One region of the Litchfieldia luteola genome, then DNA from elsewhere that is predicted to be linked to it. Evidence: riboswitches for the same ligand, from Rfam matches in the RefSeq annotation. Region 1 holds a riboswitch; each other region holds the start of a gene.
The links. Region 1 has a riboswitch for S-adenosylmethionine ahead of J2Z26_RS02200 (bifunctional homocysteine S-methyltransferase/methylenetetrahydrofolate reductase). Riboswitches for the same ligand answer to the same signal wherever they lie in the genome.
Positions count from the first base shown of each region.

Region 2: linked by a shared signal. The riboswitch ahead of J2Z26_RS08190 (sugar ABC transporter substrate-binding protein) and the one ahead of J2Z26_RS02200 (bifunctional homocysteine S-methyltransferase/methylenetetrahydrofolate reductase) in region 1 are both predicted to bind S-adenosylmethionine.
Region 3: linked by a shared signal. The riboswitch ahead of J2Z26_RS19230 (O-acetylhomoserine aminocarboxypropyltransferase/cysteine synthase family protein) and the one ahead of J2Z26_RS02200 (bifunctional homocysteine S-methyltransferase/methylenetetrahydrofolate reductase) in region 1 are both predicted to bind S-adenosylmethionine.

Region 1 covers NZ_JAGGKM010000001.1:434,680-442,223, forward strand. The annotation lists gene J2Z26_RS02200 (bifunctional homocysteine S-methyltransferase/methylenetetrahydrofolate reductase) at 1-1,226, opposite strand, end outside; SAM riboswitch class I at 1,296-1,401, opposite strand; gene J2Z26_RS02205 (YajQ family cyclic di-GMP-binding protein) at 1,548-2,039, opposite strand; gene J2Z26_RS02210 (CvfB family protein) at 2,170-3,033, shown strand; gene J2Z26_RS02215 (DUF3941 domain-containing protein) at 3,279-3,410, opposite strand; gene J2Z26_RS02220 (DegV family protein) at 3,481-4,338, opposite strand; gene J2Z26_RS02225 (YitT family protein) at 4,544-5,380, shown strand; gene J2Z26_RS02230 (BsuPI-related putative proteinase inhibitor) at 5,423-6,229, shown strand; gene J2Z26_RS02235 (DUF3813 domain-containing protein) at 6,271-6,471, opposite strand; gene J2Z26_RS02240 (hypothetical protein) at 6,472-6,624, opposite strand; gene J2Z26_RS02245 (Cof-type HAD-IIB family hydrolase) at 6,740-7,544, opposite strand, start outside.
Region 2 covers NZ_JAGGKM010000002.1:651,857-659,400, forward strand. The annotation lists gene J2Z26_RS08175 (pentapeptide repeat-containing protein) at 1-373, opposite strand, end outside; gene J2Z26_RS08180 (ABC transporter permease) at 495-1,493, opposite strand; gene J2Z26_RS08185 (sugar ABC transporter ATP-binding protein) at 1,444-3,000, opposite strand; gene J2Z26_RS08190 (sugar ABC transporter substrate-binding protein) at 3,659-4,774, opposite strand; SAM riboswitch class I at 4,969-5,085, opposite strand; gene J2Z26_RS08195 (methyl-accepting chemotaxis protein) at 5,237-6,082, opposite strand; gene J2Z26_RS08200 (bile acid:sodium symporter family protein) at 6,233-7,204, opposite strand; gene J2Z26_RS08205 (CAP domain-containing protein) at 7,409-7,544, shown strand, end outside.
Region 3 covers NZ_JAGGKM010000008.1:7,382-14,925, reverse strand. The annotation lists gene J2Z26_RS19230 (O-acetylhomoserine aminocarboxypropyltransferase/cysteine synthase family protein) at 83-1,405, opposite strand; SAM riboswitch class I at 1,480-1,582, opposite strand; gene J2Z26_RS19225 (hypothetical protein) at 1,644-1,988, opposite strand; gene J2Z26_RS19220 (MFS transporter) at 2,149-3,429, opposite strand; gene J2Z26_RS19215 (thioredoxin family protein) at 3,524-3,829, opposite strand; gene J2Z26_RS19210 (toprim domain-containing protein) at 3,843-4,193, opposite strand; gene J2Z26_RS19205 (YusG family protein) at 4,361-4,615, opposite strand; gene gcvH (glycine cleavage system protein GcvH) at 4,707-5,090, opposite strand; gene J2Z26_RS19195 (arsenate reductase family protein) at 5,156-5,512, opposite strand; gene J2Z26_RS19190 (acyl-CoA dehydrogenase family protein) at 5,752-7,536, opposite strand.

The DNA.
Region 1 (7,544 bases):
TCATTCATTCCAAGAGTGTGTAAGCCCATTAAGTGTGACTGTAATCCAATAAGGTTTCGATCCCTACATGTAATATGAATTAAAGGCTTAACATTTACTTCTTGCTTTATGATTGAACCGATTGCCGAGTTGCTAATTCTAGGTGAAGCTAAAGAATTATCTGCAAGTGTAAGTGCATCGATGCCAGCCTCCTTTAGTGCTTTTGCCCCTTCAAGAAACCTGCTAATCCCTAATTTTTTAGGAGGATCTAGCTCAACAATGACTGAATGTCTATGTTTTACTGTTTCATAGAGAGGGGGAGTAGCATCAGATGGTTCAGGAATACTATTCACTTCAATCGGTCGATGTTTAACGATTTTTTCAGAAATTGGACGGAGCCCTTTTAGTGTACGAGCCATTGCTTCAATATGCTTTGGAGATGTTCCACAGCATCCACCAATTAGTCGTGCCCCTTGTTCTCTAAACTTTATTGCACTTTCAGCAAAGTAGCTTTCATTTGTTTCATAGACTAGTCTTCCATCACGATAATCTGGCAAACTAGCATTAGGATATACAGATAAAAATGAATGCTTAGGGACCGGAACTTCCTCTAGTGATCGAATCATATGATAGGGACCTAATCTACAGTTTAAACCAACAATGTCAGCACCTAATTCCTCTAACTCTAGGAATGCATCAGACAAGTGTGTTCCATCCTGTAGGACACCAATTTCATGAAGTGATACGTTTGTAACAATTGGTTTATTTGTTTCTTTTCGCGCAATGGAAAGTAGTGTCTTTAACTCTTCGAAGTCGTAAAAAGTTTCTAGTAAAATTCCATCTATATTTTCAGAGAGAAGGTAAAATAATTGCTCACGAAAGCTTCTCTTTATTTCGTCCATTGAAATTGTGTTTTTCTTAAAGCTTCGAATTCCACCTATTGTTCCAAGTACATAAGCTTTATCTTTTGCAGCCTTTTTAGCTATGCGTGCACCGGCAATGTTAATTTCTTTCACAGATTCTTCTAATCCATATCTAGCAAGTTTCGGATAATTGGCACCATATGTATTTGTTTGGATGATCTTTGCGCCAGCTTGAAGGTAGGCCTCATGTATTTTTTGTATTTCATCATTGTTTAAAAGATTAAGCTCTTCAAAACAGCTACTGATTCCATGTGAATAGAGTAGGGTACCCATAGCTCCATCCGCTATTAAGATTTGTGTTTTTAGGTCTTCAAGTAAACCCATTATCATTCCCCCTTTTAGACATTAAAAAAAGCCTTCTATAAGAAGAAGACTTGGCGTTTAAAAGTAATCTTCTTATCTCTCGAATTTAAAAAAATTCGCTGGATTTAGCACCAATTCCTAATGGAACGGTTGCCGGGCATCGTAGGGCCAGTCCCTCCGCCACTCTTGATAAGAGTAAGTATTAAGTTTTATTTTAGTGCGTTAATGTTGTATAGAAGTAAATATTATCTAATTCTATTCAATTTTGCAAGAGAAAATGCAGAATTTTTTTAAAAATAAAAAAGACGCGTTTTTAAGGACGCGTCGAAAGTTAACCTATATTTATCTAAAGTTTAAGAATTGAACATCGATTGGCAAATCTGCACCTCTGATAGCTGCAATGATTTGCTGTAGATCATCTTTATTTTTACCTGTTACACGAATTTGGTCATCTTGAATTTGGCTCTTTACCTTTAGGCCACTGTTTTTAATGATTGTATTGATTTTTTTTGCATTTTCTTTATCAATTCCTTGAACTAACTTCCCACGTTGGCGTATTGTCCCACCTGAAGCTTTCTCAATTTTGCCGTAATCAATGTTTTTTGTAGGAACACCGCGTTTAATCAGTTTAGACACAAGAACATCCTTAAGCTGCTCCAATTTATATTCATCATCTGAAACAAGTACAAGCTCTTCTTTATCAAGGGAAATGTCACTTTTACTTCCTTTAAAATCATAGCGAGTTTGAATTTCTTTTAATGCAATACTAATAGCATTGGTTACCTCTGGCATCTCAACCTTTGAAACAACATCAAATGAACTTTCTTTAGACATTTTTCTACCTCCGAAAATGTATGATATAGTTTAATTATAGTAAAATATAACAAGTAGGACAACTTATGGTAAATAGATGTTATAATTGCATATTAACTATGAAGAGATTTTAAGAGAAAGAAGGATATATATGACAAGCTTTGAAGCAGGTACGACAGTTACATTAAAAGTTGATAGAGAAGTGGATTTTGGTTATTTCTTAACAGATGGGGAAGAGGATGTACTCCTTCATAACAGTGATATCGTTGGTGAATTTAATGATGAGGAAGAGCACACTGTTTTCCTTTATCAGGATCACCAAGGACGCTTAGCTGCTACGATGATGACCCCAAAAATCGAACAAGGCACTTACGATTGGGTTGAAGTAGTAGAAGTTAAACACAAATTAGGAGTATTTGTGAATATTGGAATTAGAAAGGATATCCTTGTTTCAAAGGATGACCTTCCTGAGATATTTGATTTATGGCCAGAAGTAGGAGACCATTTGTATTGCTCTTTAAAAACAGACAAGCATGGAAGACTCTTTGGAAAACTGGGAACAGAGGATGCCATAAGAGAAGTAGCTGTAAAAGCACCAAGAACAGCCTTCAACAAAAATGTGAGTGGAAGAGTATACCGTCTATTATTGGTAGGCTCATTTATCCTTACAGACGAAAAATACATTGGATTTATCCATGAAACACAACGCGTTCGTGAACCAAGACTCGGACAAAAAGTTGAAGGAAGAATCATAGATATTAAAGAAGATGGCTCTGTTAACATCTCATTACTAGGACGCTCTCACGAAATATTAGATGAAGATGCGATGAAGCTCTACTCCTATATGGAATCTAGAGACGGTGCCATGCCATTCTGGGACAAAAGCGACCCAGATGACATCCAAATCCGCTTCCAAATGAGCAAAGCCGCCTTCAAACGAGCACTAGGCAGACTAATGAAAGACGGAAAAATCTACCAAGAAGATGGATGGACTTACTTTAAAAAAGAAGAATAAATGTTCTGACAAAAGCTCATTTTTAGTAAAGGTACATGCTTGTAATAGTGAAGAGTGAATTGGAGCGGAGGGCACTTGACTCCTGCGGGCCATAGAGGGAAGTGTGAGACCCCGCAGGCAAAGCCGAGGAGGCTCACATCCCTCCCCGCGGAAAGCAAGTGCCCGCAGCGAAAAGGAACGGACAATCTTCAAAGTGAAAAGACCCTCTTTAGATTAGAGGGTCTTGTTATTGCGAACATATTGATTTACAAGTGGTCAGTCTTCTTCGAATATTGTCTCTCACCACGCCCGCGATTTTTTTCACGCTCCATGTTTTTCTCATGGCGTTTCGCATTATTGTCTTTTGCCTTTTTATCGTTATCACTTGTCTTAGACAAAGCCTACACTCCCTTTCATACTAGTTCCTATATAGCATTACCGGGAAAAAAGTAAACTATGTACCCGAGGTTACCTTGACTTGTTTAAGAAGAAAACTGCCATAGTTCCTGGTCCAACATGCGCACCAATAGCAGATCCGATCGAATTAATAAAGAAAGAAGTTGTACCGAACTTTTCTTCTAATTGTCTTTTTAGTTCAAGTGCTGTGTCCTCTGCATCTGCGTGACTTATAGCGATGGTTTGCTCATTAAGATTCACACCACGTTCTTCAATAAGCTCTACAATACGCTTGAGCACCTTTTTACTCCCTCTAATTTTTTCTAGAGGAATTAGTTTGCCATCTTCTACATGTAAAAGTGGTTTTATATTTAATAATCCACCCACGAATGCAGATGCTTTACTGATTCTTCCACCACGAGCTAGGTACTCTAGATTATCTACAGTAAAGATATGCTCCATATGATCGCGACTAAATTGAATCCCTTCAAGAATCTCATCTTTAGTAGCACCCTTTTCTAGCAACTCTACAGCTGTTTTAACAACTAGCCCTACACCCAACGATGCACATTTTGTATCAATGATCGTTAAATCAAGAGTAGGATACTCTTCCTCAACCTCGGCTTTTACCATCATGGCTGTTTGGCAAGTTCCAGATAGTTCTGAGGAGAAAGCAATATAAATACCGGACACACCTTCTTTTGCTAGCTTTGTAAATTCTTCTTTAAAGTGATGTGGTGAAACTTGGGATGTTGATGCAACTTTACCCTCTCTCATCGCGTTAAAGACATCGAATGGCTTGATGGTAAGTAAATCCTCATACTCTTTTCCATCTAATAGAACAACTAGGGGGAAAAGTGTCACATTATGTTCCTTTAAAAACTCTAAAGGTAAATCACTTGCACTGTCTGCAAATAAACGTACAGTCATTCTGTCACTTCCTTTTTATAATGAACTCTTATTAGTAGTGTATCTTTTCTAAATCAGATAGTAAATTATTTTCTAATTATACTTCTCATTCTGTACTTTAAATGATTTACCTACAAGCTTTTTGATTGATAACTGTTAAATAAGGGTAATAAAGAGAATAATTACATATACTAAAAAACAGCTTGTTTTAAGGAGGTTTTAATGGTTGTTACTTACAAAAAAAATTATTGTTGTCCTTATCGGAGCACTTTTAAATGCAATTGCACTTAACCTGTTTTTAATTCCTGCAGATGTATATGCTAGTGGTTTTACAGGAGCAGCACAATTAATCGCGAGGTCTGTACAGGAATATACTCCTTATTATGTGTCAACAGGTATCTTACTGTTGTTATTAAATATACCTGTAGCTATACTAGGGTGGAAAAAGGTTGGAAAATCCTTTACATTGTTTAGCTTTTTCTCAGTAGCGGCAACTACCTTATTCTTAGAGATTATTCCATTGCATAGTGTATCAAGTGATATTCTGTTAAATGCAGTATTTGGTGCAGTTATTGCAGCGGTAGGAATCGGATTTACATTGAAATGGGGGGCATCTACAGGAGGCTTAGACATTGTCGCAATGGTATTATCAAGAATGAATGATAAGCCTGTAGGTACATATTTCTTTATATTAAATTCGGTGATTATTGTCTCAGCTGGTTTTTTATATGGCTGGGAAAAAGCTTTATACACCTTGGTAACGCTTTATGTCTCAACAAGGGTGATTGATGCCATTCATACCCGTCATGAAAAGCTAACGGCAATGATTATCACCAAAAAGGGAGATGCCTTAAAAGAAGCCATTTATAATAAGTTAGTAAGGGGAATTACCACAATTCCTGCCAAAGGTGGATTTTCAAATGAAACAAAGGAAATGATGATTATTGTAATCACACGATATGAGCTATTTGATTTAGAGGGGATTCTTAAAGAGGTCGATCCACATGCTTTTACAAATATTGTTGAGACAGCAGGGATACATGGGTTCTTTAGAAGAGATTAAAAGTAAAAATTTAAATTTTCCTCAACAAATGGAGGTTTATCGATGAAACAATTCTTCTTGCTATTTATAATGAGTATAGTAGGATTATCAGGATGTGCAACCCAACCTGTTACTACAGTGGAAGAGGGGGAAGATAAAGTGACTAGTAATCCATTACAGTCGTTGGAGACAAGTGTGGATATTCAGGCAGCTTCTGATTCGGCAGACATTTATATAAAGGTAAAGAACAATGGAGAGGAAGATGTCACATTAACATTCACCTCGGGGCAAACGTTCGAAGTCGTAGTAGTAGATGGAAATAATAATGAGGTATACCGCTTTTCTACCGGTAAAATGTTTACGATGGCTTTACAGGACGTCAGAATAAAAGCTGGAGAAGAAAAAGTATGGAAAGATAAGTGGAGATACCTTAACGAGGATGGACAAAGAGTAAAACCTGGAGAATATAAAGCAATTGTATCTGTAGTTGCTTCCAAATTGAACGGAAATCCAATAGGGAAAGATAAATTAAGAGCTGTAAAAGAATTCACAATCCCAGAGCAATCTACTGCGTTTCGTAATGTAACTGTAAGTGGAAAAGATGGAGAATATGTTGTAAAAGGGGAAGCACGAGTACACGAAGCGACTTTCTTTTATGCAGTTGAAGATGGACATGACTACATTATTAAAGAAACGGTTAAAACTGCTAAAGAAGGAGCACCAACTTGGTCTCAATTTGAATTTGAAGTAAACATTCCGAAAGAAAAGTTTCCTATAAACGGTGTGCTATTGTTAGTTCTTTATGAAAGAAGCGCAAAAGATGATGAGGTGGTTAATAGTCACCAAATCGTTTTACAAGAATTTAGATAAAAATGGTGTCAGGAAGTTACCTGACACCATTCTCTTTTCAACTAAGATTGTAGTTGATTTAATTGGTCTTGTAATTCGCGCAGTTGTTTCTGTTCAGCTACCGTTGAATTGGCATATGCGGAAGATAGTTCGTTTTTAGCAACTGCAATTGCTTCTTCTGTACTAACATTTGCTTCTCCGTTAACAGACGACTGAGCAATCGCCACGGCTTCACGCGCTCTCTGGAATAAAGCGTTACCCATTTAAACCCCTCCAAGTGAGGATTTCTCGACGTTTTCAGCCTTGCGTGCCTCAGCTTCAGCATATGTTGAATGGTAAGGGAATTTCTCAGAATACTTTTGTAGTGAATCTACACCCTGTTTGACAAAACGTTTGGATTTACTACTTCTACCCATTCGTATTCCCCCTTCAAATAGCTTACTTATCGGACGTAATTAATAACGTCACACTATATATTGTGTCTATTGTAAAGGGTGTTATTACGGTAATAATTACTACCTGGATTCCCAATTAGAACTTAAGCTTTAACACATCTTCTAAGTATAATGCAATTCCATCATCTTCATTAGAAAGAGTAACAGAGGATGCAATATTTTTAAGCTGAGGAATCGCATTTCCCATAGCTATTCCATGGCCTGCATACTCAATCATTTCTAAGTCATTATCTTCGTCTCCGAATGCAATGATTCTGTCTTTTGGGATACCATAAAAAGAGGCAACCTTCTCGATACCTACTGCCTTATTTAAACCAAATTTAACAATTTCAATAACATGCCATGGTGCTGCCCAACGACGATGGTCAATCACTTCAGCATGTACATCAGATAAATGCTTTCGAATATGTTCTACTTGAGATTCCTCAGCATGAATGAGTACCGAGGTTGGATCGTACTTTAAAATAGTTCGCAAATCACCGGTTTCAATCCGAGGCTCACCCATTCCAAAAATATCAAGTAACGTTTCGTCATGATAGTGGAAGTATACATCATCCATTACTTCGGCTAAGATATTTTTAGCTTTAAATGCTTCACTTGCTTCAACGATATCTTTAACAACATGTAAATCTAATGGGTTATGGTGAACACCCCAGCTATCCTTCAAAGGATGATGTACAAAGGCTCCATTAAAGTTAACAATTGGTGTTGTTAAACCCAGCTCCTGATAATACATCGAACTTGAACGAAAAGGGCGCCCAGTAGCTATCATTACATGATGACCTTCTTGCTTGGCAGCTTCGATGGCTCTTTTGTTACGTTCTGAAATCGTCTTGCTATCAGTTAACAGAGTACCATCTAAATCGAGTGCAATTAAATGT
Region 2 (7,544 bases), on a different contig from region 1:
ATCCGAAAGAGCTTAAGTTTGCATAACAGTTATCAAATACCACATTTCCGAAAGTGGCCTCTGTTAGGTTTAGACCAACTAATTTTGATTCTATAAATTCTACTCTATGGATAGCTCCTCCACTAAAGTCTGTATTTGATAAGTCACACTTTTCAAAGATAACATCGGTAAGTTCAATATTCGTAAATGTAACATCCATAAAGGTTACATTTTTAAAAACAACTTGATCAAAACGCATTCGATTGATTTCTTCTTCAAAAATAGTACAGTCACTTATAGTACATGCACTTATGTACCTGTCTTCCATATCATCAAAATTAGCTGATTCTAAGTACGATGGTATTTTTGGTGATTGAATCTTTATTTTATTCATTATAAGAACATCCTTCTCAATTGATGAGAGACCCTTCTGGTTTCTCTAATAACTTATGTTACATGATTTAACCTAAAAAGGGTAGCATCCTACATAACGTAGAATACTACCCTCTTTTCTTTTACCTCAATTTATAATACGTAATTGCAAGCGCGAAGGCTAACACTGTTCCTTTTATAATGTCCATAGCATAGTAAGGAACAGACATCATGACCAATCCATTTTGTAAAATACCAATTAAAACAGCACCAACAAATGTACCAAAGGCATTGGGTTTTCCAGCTCCTAAAACAGAAAAACCGATAAATGCAGCAGCAACTGAGTCCATCAAATAGGGCGAGCCTGCGTTAATCTCAGCAGTCATGACCCTAGAAGCTAAAATGATTCCTCCAATTGAAGCAAACAGTGCAGACAGTAGATATGCAATGACCTTATAGCGATTAACTGGAATACCTGATAATCTTGCTGCTTCTATATTCCCTCCAATAACATACATGTATCTACCATGCTTTGTATACGTTAGAAAAATATGAACAAAAACAACGACGACAACCATAATGATTATAATCCAAGGGACCTGACCAAGACTAGCAAAAAATGGGCTAATAACTCCTTCAGCAAAGTTGCCATCAGGCATAATCATATTTTGAGAAACAGTTGCTCCTTTTGTATATGTTAGAGCTATCCCCTGAATGATGAACATCATGGCTAAGGTTAATAGCATGTCTGGAATTTTCATCTTTACAATTAAAAAGGAGTTTAAAGCCCCCACCAACAAGGCTGCAGTAATCGCTGCAAAAATGGCAATCACTGTATTTTGAGAAAACCAAACAAACATCGATATGACAATTGCATTCGACAACGAGGCCACTGAGCCCACTGATAAATCAAATCCATTAACTGATAGAGAAATAGTAATCCCAATCGCGATAATGGTTACGATCGAAATGGATCGTAGAATACTTATTAGATTGTTTCCCTGGATAAAAGATGGGTTCGCAGCGGCAAAAACAGCGATTAACATAAAGATTGTCAGGATCGTTCCGTATTTATAAAAAAAATGAAATAGATCAAAGGATTTTTTCTTTACGTTCGTAGTTGCTGTGACTGAATCCTTCATGTGTAGTACCTCCAGCTGCATAAAATAAGATTTCTTCTTCGTTCGTTTTAGAAGTTTCTAGCTCCGTTGCCACTTTTCCATCGTACAAGACATACACTCGATTCGTAATTCCAATAATCTCTGATGTTTCAGAGGATGCGTATAGTACTGCCTTTCCTCGTCGAGCCAGGCCGGAAATCAATTCAAAGATATCCTTCTTCGCGCCAACATCTACCCCTTTAGTTGGTTCATCAAAAATATAAACATCTGCATCCGTAATGAGCCATTTACCAATTGCAATTTTTTGTTGATTTCCACCTGATAGATGCTGAACTTTCGTTTCTGTCGAAGGTGTTTTAATGTCAAGACTCTTAATCAATTCAACTGCTTGGGCCTTCTCTTTAGCACGATTAATAAAAGAAAAAAAGCTAGTAAACTTATTTAAATTGGCTACTGAAAGGTTTGTTACTACTGATTCCTCAACAAGAATTCCTTCTTTTCTTCTTTCCTCAGGAACGAGCACAATTCCTTGTTTTACAGCATCAAATGGACTGCTAATTTTTATCTCTTTTCCATTTAATAGAATCTTTCCGGATGTTATTTTTGAGGAGCCAAACAAAGCTTTACACAGCTCTGTTTTACCAGCCCCTACAAGACCCGCTATCCCAACAATTTCACCAGCAGAAGCACAGATTGAAAGGTTCTTAGTTTTAAACGTGTCTGATAGGTTATGAACTTCAAGAATCGTTTCTCCTATTGTAATAGCATGATTAGGATATTGTTCCTCCAGCTTTCTTCCTAACATTTGTTCAACGACCCGGTTCTGTGATGTATGAGAGATTGATTCACAGCTAACAAATTCTCCATTGCGCATAATAGTGATTTCATCACAAAGTTCAAAGATCTCTGGTAGGCGGTGTGAAATAAAGATAATACCAACATTGTTTGCCTTTAACTCGTTTACAATTCGGAACAACTCAGTTGTTTCAGATTGACTTAATGGCGCAGTAGGTTCATCTAAGATAAGAAACTTGCATTCTGTTAAGATTGCTCGTGCAATGAGTATCATTTGTTTTTCAGCTAGTGTTAGTTCACTAACTAATGTTCTCGAGGATACTTTTATTTTTAATTTAGTTAGAATAGTGGTGGCCTTATTATGTAACTCATTCCAATTGACGAATAACCTCTTGACCATACTATTTACTGTCTGATTAAGCATGATATTTTCACCAACAGTTAAATTAGGAATAAGGGCTGTGTCAACCTCTTGATAGACAATTTGAATTCCATAGTCCTGAGAATCTTTTGGAGATTGGATGGACAACGGCTTCCCATCAAGGGTGATTTGACCAGAATAATGATTATACGCACCTGACAAAACCTTCATAAGCGTTGATTTCCCCGCACCGTTCGCACCGATAAGAGCATGAACCTTTCCAGTTGAGGTTGTAAAATTCACATTATTCAAAGCCTTTACACCAGGAAATTCGATGGAAATGTTATTCATGTGAAGTTGCGATACTGACATCCATCCTCACTCCTTTTTAGTGATATTGTTACTTCATTTCTAGTAGATAGCTAGATTGCGGTTGCATAAATGGATTTATGTGACCCCATTTCCTCCATTTGACCAGTTACAGGGCACATAAATGGATTTATGTGACCCCATTTCCTCCATTTGACCAATTACAGGTCACATAAATGGATTTATGTGACCTCATTTTCTCCTTTTGACCAATTACAGGGCGCATAAATGGATTTATGTGACCTCATTCTCTCCATTTGACCAGTTACAGGGCACATAAATGGATTTATGTGACCTCATTTTCTCCTTTTGACCAATTACAGGGCGCATAAATGGATTTATGTGACCTCATTTTCTCCTTTTGACCAATTACAGGGCGCATAAATGAATTTATGTGACCTCATTCTCTCCATTTGACCATTTACAGGGCACATAAATGGATTTATGTGACCTCATTTTCTCCTTTTGACCAATTACAGGGCGCATAAATGGATTTATGTGACCTCATTTACTCCATTTGACCAATTACAGGGTGAATAAATGGATTTATGTAACCTCATTTCGGTATTTCTACCAAACCCATGGCGCATAAATGATGTTATGTGACCTCATTTCAACCATCTGGCCAAACCCAGGTCACATAAACCATTAGCAACAAAATTTACTTTTGATAATGCTCTTTTAACACCTTCATCCATTCTTCATCAAACGCAGTTGATGTACCCCAGCCTTCTACAATGTTTGCTAGATTCACCATATTAACTGGATCACTAGAACCCTGTAGGTCAGCCTGTGAGATAAGAGATGCTTCTAAGTCATAAGTTTGTGGAGTTTCTTCTCCAGCTAATTTTTTCGCTAAAAGTCTTAAATTAACAGCACCAATTAATTTTGGATCTACTGCAGCCGTATATTTCCAAGAGCTTCCATCCGCTTGAATTTCTTGTAGGTCCGCATTAGAAACATCAATACCATAAATTTTGATTTCATCTCTACCAGCTTCTTTAATTGCACGTGCTGCACCGATTGCGAAAGCATCCCATGTAGCAAAAATCGCATCGATTTCACCTTTTGGATGTTTGTTTAACATGGCTGCTACCGCATTTTGGGTTTGAACAGATGTATCAGCAGCTGCTACACCGAAACGCTCAACCTCTTTAATTTCAGGATTGTTGGCTAGTACTTCTTTATAAACATTGTTTCTTCTTACCATAGGTGGAAACCCATCTACCCATAGGTACACAATATTCGCTTCACCATTATGCTCTTTTACTAATTGTTCAAGAGCTAATGTTGCTAATGCTTCATCATCCTGAGATGTTAACGTTACACCTGCAATTGTTGCAAGGTCTGGGTTTGAATCAAAGGTAACGACACTTTTTCCTGCTTCAACTAACTTTTTCACTCCATCAACCGTCGCAGCATCATCACCATGTGAAATAATAAAGCCATCATAGTCTTGTGTTAATGCTTGCTCGATTGCATCATGGAATTTAGCTGTATCGCCATTGGCTGTGAATACATCCACATCAAAGCCAAGTGACTCTCCTTCTTCCTTTGCACCAGCTAAAAATTGTGCGGTATGATCATCTCCACCAATTTTACGAATGACTTTAATTTTTGCACCTTCTCCATTCGCAAAACGCTCTGGGACATTTTCAAAACTTACTTTCTCATTACTCGCTTGATTTGTATTTTCTCCTGAAGCACAGCCGGCTAATAGAAGTGTAAAGGCTACTGCTGAAGTTAACACTGTTTTGACTAAAGATTTTTTAAACATTTTGTTAGTTCCCCTTTTCTAAGTAGTTTTCTTAATACTGATCTGAGCTGTCATTTTCCTCCTTGCCTGTAGTATTGAGAGGATGCTATGTACCCAAAAGCGTAAGCGCCTTGTTCAGGGCGCTAGAGCTAGAAGAAGACAATAAAAAAACCTCTCTAAAAAGAGAGGTTTAAGCGGCATTATCCGATAATCCTCTCTCATCTTCCAAAACAAATAACTTGCTTTGCAGGATTTAGCACCAATTCCATTTAAAAATATGGAACGGTTGCCGGGCATCGTAGGGCCAGTCCCTCCGCCACTCTTGATAAGAGATCACGTATTAAGTTTGTGGTTAAATTTGATAGTTATTACTTTAACGTGGTAGAGAAATAATGTCAACAAATATTTTTAATTTTTTTAAAGTTTAATAACTTCTAAATAGTAGTATTATTACTCATATCCGCCATTGAGAAGTTCAAAGCCTTATAACTCATCTGCATATTGTTTTAGTTTTTGACTCATCATTTCAATTTCTTTTATAAAATTTGAAATTTCCACTGTTGAATTTGCCTGGTTATTTCCGACTTTAACAACCTTCTCAATTTCAATTGAGATTGCATTCATAGATTGTTGAATATTTGTTAGTGTTTTGCGTATTTTTTCTGTAGATGCTACCGTTTCATTAGATAGTTTTCTAATCTCATTGGCAACTACTGAAAATCCAGCTCCCTTTTCACCAGCACGGGCAGCCTCAATCGATGCATTTAACCCTAGTAAATTGGTTTGGTCAGCGATTTTTTTTATAAATGATAGAACTTCTTCTGTATTTTCTACTTCTTTTGATGCCTTTATTGATTTTTCCATTAATCCGTCACTTATTAATGATAGATCGGAAGCCGCTTGAGTTATATTGTGAACTTGATTGTTTGCAGTAGAAAGAGAGTCAACAATTTGCTCAGATATGTTGCGTAATGCTCTTTCATTTTGTTTCTGCATCTGTATGGCAACTGCCCCAATTACTTTCCTACCAATAACGATTGGTGCAGCTAACCCAGTAAAGGAAATTCCAAAAAATTCTGCCGGTACCTCTACTTCAATTTTCCTATTAAAGCGGATACAATCAGTTAATGGCTCTTCTGGATTAATTTTCATGCCAGGACGGGCTCCGATATCAATTTTTTTACTAGGATAATAGACTAACCACTCTTCAGTATTCGTAACCCCTATAGCAATATCTGGAAGCATAGAATGAATGATTGGAATAGTTTTTATAATGTTTGATAGTACCTCTTGTTCAGTAGCTTTTTCAGGAATAAATGATATCGTCATAATTTATCCTCTTTCTAAGATAATTATAGTTGTAATATGATTAACATTTTAGTCCATTTAGTCTAAAAGGTCCATCGTTATACACCTCTACTATCATTATTTATTTTAGTATTAGGTATTAAGAACTATATTAATCTAAATCTTCAACCTTTAACCCACATGATGTCTTTGAGCAACATCCTCTTTATGTCTATAATGTCGATTAAGAGCATATCCAAACAATGAGGCGAGTAACTGCTGAAACAACATCCCAACTACAACAGGTACAGCCACTTGTGCCGGAAAAAAGGAAGTTGCAATAACTGCTCCAGCACTGATGTTTCGCATCCCGCCAGTAAAGGTAAGAGCAATTACCGTTTCCTGATTCCACTTAAATAATTTGCCTAGTAAAAAGGCGAACAAGTACCCTGTGAAAGCAACAAAGAAAACAACGACAGCCACCCAGATTAGTCTTAAATCAACATTTCGTAAATATGGAGCTACAATCGCGCCATTTAACATTACAACAAGACCTAAACTGATTTTGGAAAATGGTGCTAATTTGGGTCCCCAACTCTCCTTTATATTCCCATTCGTTATATGATTCAAAACCATACCTACTAGTGAAGGTAAGACAACCATTAAAAATAAACCTGTCATCATGCCACCAACATCCATCTCCACTTTCGTACCAACAAAGATAGAAAGTGTATAAGGTACGATAAACGGGGATAGTAATGTATCAATCAAGATGATTGATAAGGTTAGAGCAAGGTTTCCTCTACATATCGAAACCCAGAGAACACTCGTTATCCCAGTTGGAATGACTAGAGCTAATATTAACCCAGTAATTGTGTATACATCACCACTAAAAGTAAGATGTCCTACTGACCACGCCCAGACTGGCATTAAGATATGCAATAACCCTAACGCTAGTATGATTGGCAATGGATGTAGGATTGCTCTTTTCAGAGCGGTAAAATTTGAACTTAAACTTCCTGCAAATGTTATAAAGGCAAAAATCCAGGGTATTAAAAAGGTGAAATCAATTAACCAAACTGCAAATAACACTCCAAGAACAACTCCTGTTGGAGTAATCAAAGCCATATATTTTTCTAGTTGTTTGTTTACTGTCTGTAACATTTAAAAAAACACTCCTAAATAGTTGCATCAACAAAACCTAATTATTTATTCTACTAGAATACCAGTTATTTGAATAGATACGTGTTAGGATAGTGTTCATTTCCATTATTACTCTTACAATTCTTCAAATTTTACTCTAAAATAATGTTGAAACTCATTTTTTCTGGCTAGAATGGTAGTACGCAAGAGAGGAGTTGAGATCGCTTGAGACGATTGATATTATTATTTGCATTTCTTTTATTTCTTTTTTCAGCTTGGTCTACCTTTGAAAAATGGTTAGAAAAAAATAAATTAGATGTTACGCTAAACACACTAAAAACAGACATAGACGAAATACGTG
Region 3 (7,544 bases), on a different contig from region 1:
GTATTAATTGAGTACGAAAGTGAGTATATCATGGGTAAGAAATCAGTGTCAACAAAAATAATATTTTTATATTTTACTATTTTTAAATAGCACTTACTGGCTTTTTAGAAGAAAGTCCTGTTGCCTTTTCAATTGCTTGTTCTAAGTCTTCAAGAAGATCTTCACAATGTTCAATTCCAACTGAAAGCCTGATTAAATCATCAGTCACTCCGGATTTCTTTAAATCCTCGGCCCCTAATTGCTGATGAGTGGTACTTGCAGGATGGATGATTAAGCTCTTGGCATCCCCTACATTCGCTACATGAGACCAAAGAGTTACATTATTAATGACTTTTGCTCCAGCTTCCCTGCCACCTTTGATTCCAAATACAACAACTGCACCAGCACCTTTAGGTAAGTACTTCTTCGCTAATTCCTTTCCAGGATGTTCTTCATGCTCCGGGTATAATACCCACTCTACACCAGGATGCTCATCTAAGTAGGAGACGATCTTTCTCGTATTTTGAATATGCTCTTTCATCCGGACATGCAGTGTTTCCAGTCCTAAGTTAAACTGAAATGCATTAAATGGGCTAATGGCCGGACCTAAGTCCCTTAATAACTGAACTCTTGCCTTCACAATAAAAGCAACAGGCCCTAACGCTTCTGAGTATACTAAATTATGATAGCTCGGATCAGGTGTTGTAAATCCAGGAAACTTTGCCGAGTTCCAATCAAATTTCCCTCCATCTACAATAATCCCTCCAAGAGTAGTACCATTCCCAAGCAACCATTTTGTTGCTGAGTGAATTACTATATCTGCACCATGTTCAATTGGCCTGCATAGATATGGTGTGGCAAACGTGTTGTCAATGATTAATGGAATACCAGCTTCATGTGCAATTTCAGCAACTGCTTCTATATTTAAAATATCCAAGCTAGGATTTCCTATTGTTTCAGCAAAGAGGGCTTTTGTATTAGGAGTGATTGCCTTTTTGAAATTAGTAGGATCAGACGGATCCACAAAATGAGTATCTATTCCGTACTTTGGTAACGTGTTTGCAAACAAATTATAGGTACCACCATATAAAGTAGATGCAGAGACAATTTCATCACCAGAACTGGCAAGATTTAAAATAGCTGTTGTAATAGCTGCCATCCCACTTGCAACTGCTAAGCTACCAACACCACCCTCCAATTGAGCAACTCTTTCTTCAAAAACAGTTACCGTAGGATTGTGAATCCGGGAATAGATATACCCTGGTTCCTTTAAAGCAAATAGATTTGCAGCATGTTCTGTATTCTCGAATTTAAAAGCATTTGATTGATAGATCGGAACAGCACGTGCTCCAGTAACTGGATCTGCTTGCAAACCACCATGCACCCCAATTGTTTCTAGACGATACTTTCTCTCACTTCCACTCATTTTCATCTCTCCCTCGCTCTTTTGTGAAATAAAAAAATCCCCTTCATAAGAAGAGGATGAGTTCCATAAGACTCTTCTTATCTTTCAGGCATAAATATACCTGCAGGATTTAGCACCGTGTATCTTACCGGTTGCCGGGTTTCTAAGGGCCAGTCCCTCCACCACTCTTGATAAGTAAACTATTAAATTGATATTATTCTGAATAATAACACCGCAATTACTTACTGTCAATTCCTATTTATCCAATTTTTCTCATTTCTTTATCATGAGATAAGTAGAATATGGATTCGATTAGTAATATATTTCTCAAACTACCAATAACCTCAATATTCTCATGATATATGAGGTCAGTTAGTTTACTAGTCCCGTTTATAACATCCGTTATCCCATTCCCCTTGATTGTTATATGTTCTTCAAGACCATTAGTCACTGAGCTTCTTGTACTTGAAAGGTATAAATAAGCATTTTCCATACTAGTAATTTCAAACTTAATTACGAGTGGTTCTTTTGGTAATAGTAAGACAACATGTTCCAATCCGTAGAGTCTTTCTAAAAAATGTGTTAGTAATTTTTCTAAACCCACGTTGAATCCTCCTCGTACAGTTAGCTTATATATTAATTCCATTAAGTAGTACTATTTCCTCTATAAATCGTTCGACAAAAAGAAATATTTGTGAATAAAAAAGAACAATTTGCTCCATTATTACCAACAAATTGTTCATTTCCCGAGAAATATGTCAATATTATGATGTTTTTGCGACTGCCTTCTGAATTTTGACGAAAGATGTACCTTTAAAGACAAAGTAAAAGTACGTAGAACTCACTAGATAAAGAGCTGCAGTTATGCTAAATACATAAGCATAGCCCCAATATGACCCATAAATTAACACAAAAGATGTCGACACAGGTCCCATCATTGCCCAGCCTAAGGAAAATACCATCTGATTTACTGAGTTAGCAAGACCTTTCATTGAATCATTAACCCTTTCCATCACTAATGATGCTTGAATCGGATTTCCCGCATTCATTAAAGCCTGACGGAATAAGAATCCGATGATCGCTATAATAAGATTTTCTGTGTAGGCTGTCAGCAGTAAGAATGGCAAGGATGCTAACTGGAGAAACACAACAGCCTTCACTTCTCCAACCTTTTTCACTACGATAGGACCTATAATCATAGCCACTGCCGTTGCCGCTTGACCTAAAGACAAAACAATACCAATAACGCTATTACTAGCCTCAAATCGATCGGCAAAATATAGATTTAAGTAAGGAACGACCAATCCTGAACCAAATCCAATTAATAATTGTGCAAAAGCAAATAGTACAATAAGTTTCAATTGTCCCTTCTGATTTTTAAACACTGTCTTGAAAGGGACTTTCTCTTTCTTTTTTGAATCTTTCTCTTTTTTTACTTCTTCCATTTTAAAAATAGGCAATATACCTAAGAGGAATATTACACTCGCAATCAAGAGTGTAATTCTTACACTAATCAAAGGAGTTAACCCAAATAAGAAAACAAATGCATCACTTATGACTCCACCCATTAAATTTCCGACAACATTGGCTACCATCATGAGTGCAAAATGAAAACTAAACAAATGGACCCTTTGTGCTTGAGTTGAATTTTCAGCTAACCAAGGGATAGCTGACACTTGTAGAAATGCCATAGATAAACCCATTAGGAATGCTGTTATGACTAAAAAATGTTCTAACTCAAACAAGCTTCGCAAAAACAATAATAGGGTGGTAAAGAATATACCGTAAATCATTACCTTTTTCCGGCCTAGCTTATCACTTATAATACCTGCTGGAATTAATATAATTGCAGACGCTAAGGCAGTCATGGAAATGATTGTACCGTTAACTTGTTCTGTATAACCTAGTTCTCTTATATAGAAATTATACATGATCATAAAGATACCCATTGCAATTTGAGTACAAATATTTGTAATAATGAAGAGTTTTACGTTTCGATTATAAGTTAAATATTGATGCTTCCAATCCGCTATGATTGTTGTCATTATGCTTTACACCTCAGAATATTTCGCTACCCTAAATAATCATACTTCATTTACAAAAAAATGCAAGAAAAAACACTACCAATAATGATAGTGTCTACTTTAGGGTGTTATATAAATGTTCTACAGATTTAAACGCATAAATCCTGGCATCTGTTAATTTTCCATTCTCAAATTGTAACAAGCAAGGTACACTTTCAATTTCCCATTCTCTTGCTTTTACAGGGATATAGTTTAAATCACATTTTCCCATTGTTTTGTTAGGTACTAACTCCTGTACAACCATCAGCATTCGGCTTGCAACTTGGCATGTACCACACATCGGAGTATAGAGGTATAAACAAAAGGATTGTTCCTCTTGAATTAATTTATTTACTTGTTGCTCAGACCATTCATTTAACATGTTCTATGCCTTTCTATAATAAAAACTCTGCATGCACATCAAAATTGGCACCTAATAAAACGGTTGCTAAGTGCTGCTCTGGGGATGTAGCTACTTCACGGTACATTTTATCAATATAAATGTGTTCAGCTTCTGGCAATTCTCTCATAAATTGTTTTCTTAACTTTTCACCAGCATCGTCTGCATCAACTAAGATATAGACATCCTTATTATATAAATGTTCGATTAATTCGTCTAGTCTTGAAACACTAATCGTACCATTCGTACATATTATCTCAATTTCTTCATTTATGACATTTAATACTTTCTTCTTATCTGACTTTCCTTCTACAATAATTACTTTTTCAAAATAGTCTAATGTCATTTCCCATCACCTTAGTTTCATTGTACAATAGATTTCTTACTATTATTCGTAAATTTTACGAATATCCCTCTATTATTGTATGGAAAAAGGAATAAGATTGTTTATGTTTCTTTATTGGTAATAAACAGAAAAAGCAGTGGAAAGTAACCCACCGCTCTAAACTTATATTAGCACCAGCCATTTTCATAATCACAATCTACATATTTTTGATCAGGTCCTGTGGTTACATCCACATATTTGTATATTTTGTTATTGCCTTGTTCGTATCCTTCCATTAGCTCATACTTGTTCCCTTGGGTATTTAGAACAATTCGTCCAACAAGGGTTGACTCATCATATAAATTCACTTGGTTTTCAGATAACTTTCCAACGATGCGATCAGTAATGTCCATTCGCTTATTTTCCAGTACCAATTCAAGCACCCTTTCTTTACTTACTTATCGTTAGGGTGTCCATGTAGAGTGATGTTACTCAAAAAAAATAGGAATTAGCAATTGCTAATTCCTTGTTATTTTAGTCTTCTTTAGTCATTGCTTCATATTCTTCAGCCGTCATAAGCTTATCAATCTCGCCTAGGTCACTAGCTTCTACTACGATCATCCATGCTTTTTCATATGGAGATTCATTCACAAATTCTGGGCTGTCATCTAAGTCTTCGTTAATTGCAATTACTTTACCACTAATTGGAGCATATAGTTCAGATACAGTTTTTACTGATTCTACACTTCCGAAAGGCTCATCAGCAGTAATTTCATCTCCAACTTCAGGAAGTTCAACGAATACGATATCACCTAATTCAGATTGTGCAAAATCTGTGATTCCGATACGTACTTCATTGCCTTCAACTTTAACCCACTCGTGCTCTTCTGAATAACGTAATTCCTTTGGTGTGTTCATCATTTATTCCCTCCATAAACTAAAAATCTATTTTAAAGAATTCCCAAATAGGGTTCTTCTAACCCTTACTTCCAATTTTCTTCAAACATTTGCTCATTAAAGCCTACAGTCACTTTTGATCCATCTGTTACAAGTGGTCTTTTGATAAGCATACCATCTGAAGCTAACAATGTAAGTAATTCATCTTCTGATGCAGTTTTCATTTTGTCTTTAACACCAAGTTCACGGTATTTTTGGCCGCTAGTGTTAAAGAACTTTTTTAACTCTAGTCCACTTTTTTGATATAAATTTTCTAATACTTCTTTTGATGGCGGTTGTTCAACAATATGTACTTCTTCAAACGATAAATTATGTTGTTCTAACCATTTTTTAGCATTTCTGCAAGTACCGCATTTCGGATACCAATAAAAAGTTAGTGCCAAACTGTACTCACCACCGTTCTTTGGATGTATTCTTTATTACTTTAGAAATAAAATCCTACAGTACTGTATTTTACCATAAAGGTACAAAGAAATACTAATTGATTCTCTTCCCAAATTAGATTTCGACTTCTTCATCTTAATTCCTGCTAACTGGGTAAATAAATTCGACAAAAATTTTAAACCGTGTTGAATAGAGTCAAAAGAAAAAGCCCCTTTAGGAGCTCCTTCTTCACAAAAAATTATACTGTATAACGCTCTGCATCAATAATCGAAGCTGCAATTTCACGTTTCTTCGCAATTACATTAATTGGAGTGTAACGAGTGAATTTGCGAAGTGCTGATAACATCATACGTAAAGTATCTCCTGTTTCTGCAGCAATAAGAGTTTCTTTAGCATGTGCTTCAATTTCGTTAAATGCTTCTTGACAGAATACTTGCGTATAAAGGACCTTTTGGTTGTTCTTTTCAAGGCCAGTTTTGTTAATTGCTTTTTCAGTACGTAGAAGCGCAGATTCCATTGCGTACACATTACTGATAATGTCAGCAATATTTGCAAGAATTTCTTGTTCTTTTTCTAATGCTTTACCGAATTTCTGAGCAGCTAAACCAGCAATTAGTAATCCAATTTTCTTTGCATTACGTACTAAATATTTTTCTTGCTCAAGTACACCATCGCCAACTTCTTCAGGCATAAGCATCATCAACTCTTCTTGAAGAGCCATTGCCTTTTGGAATAGTGGAAGTTCACCTTTCATTGCCTTACGTACATATGTGCCTGGTACTAATAGACGGTTGATTTCATTTGTACCTTCGAAGATTCTGTTAATACGAGAGTTTCTATATGCTTTTTCCACTTCGTATTCAGCCATGAATCCATAACCACCGTGGATTTGGACAGCTTCATCAACTGTATAATCAAGTACTTCTGAAGCAAATACTTTATTTAATGAACATTCAATTGCATATTCTGCAATCGCATTTGCTACAGATTTACCGTCTTTCAACTCTTCATCCGTAAGCTTACCTTGGCGGTCTTCATATAGGCCTACTGTACGGTAAACTGAACTCTCAACTGCATATGTTTTAGTAGCCATGTTCGCTAATTTTTCTTGAATTAGAGAGAAATTTGAAATTGGTGTTTTGAATTGTTGACGTTGGTTTGCGTATTGTACTGCCACATCAACCATACGCTTAGATCCACCAATTGTTCCAACTGCTAATTTGTAACGACCGATATTTAAGATATTAAATGCAATTACATGTCCTTTACCAAGTTCACCAAGTAGGTTTTCTTTTGGTACTAGTACATCTTCAAGAATTAATGTACGAGTTGAAGAACCTTTAATACCCATTTTCTTTTCTTCTGGGCCAGTTGATACTCCTGTAAATTCACGCTCTACGATAAATGCAGAGAAGTGCTCTCCATCAATTTTAGCGTATACAACAAATACATCTGCAAAACCTGCATTTGTAATCCATTGTTTTTCACCATTTAATACATAATGAGTACCTTCTGCATTTAATTTAGCAGTTGTCTTAGCACCTAGTGCATCTGAACCAGAACCTGGCTCTGTTAAAGCATAAGCAGCTAATTTTTCTCCACTAGCTAAACCTGGAAGGTATTTTTGCTTTTGTTCTTCGTTACCGAATAATACGATAGGTAAAGACCCGATTCCTACGTGAGCACCATAAGATAAAGAAAAACTTCCTGCTCTTGAGAACTTCTCAGTAATAACAGATGAGCTGATTTTATCAAGACCTAATCCGCCGTACTCTTCAGGTACATCTACAGCTAATAAACCAAGTTCACCAGCTTGTTTTAGTAAGGCAACTGATTTTTCAAAGTCATGCTCTTCAATATCTTCAATGACTGGTAAAACTTCGTTAACTACAAATTCTTCCGTTGTTTTTGCCATTAATTTATGTTCTTCTGTAAAATCCTCAGGTGTAAAAATACGGTCAGCTTCTATGTCCTCGATTAAAAACGCTCCACCTTTAATCAAGCTATCTGTTGCTTTTGTCATTTTCCGTT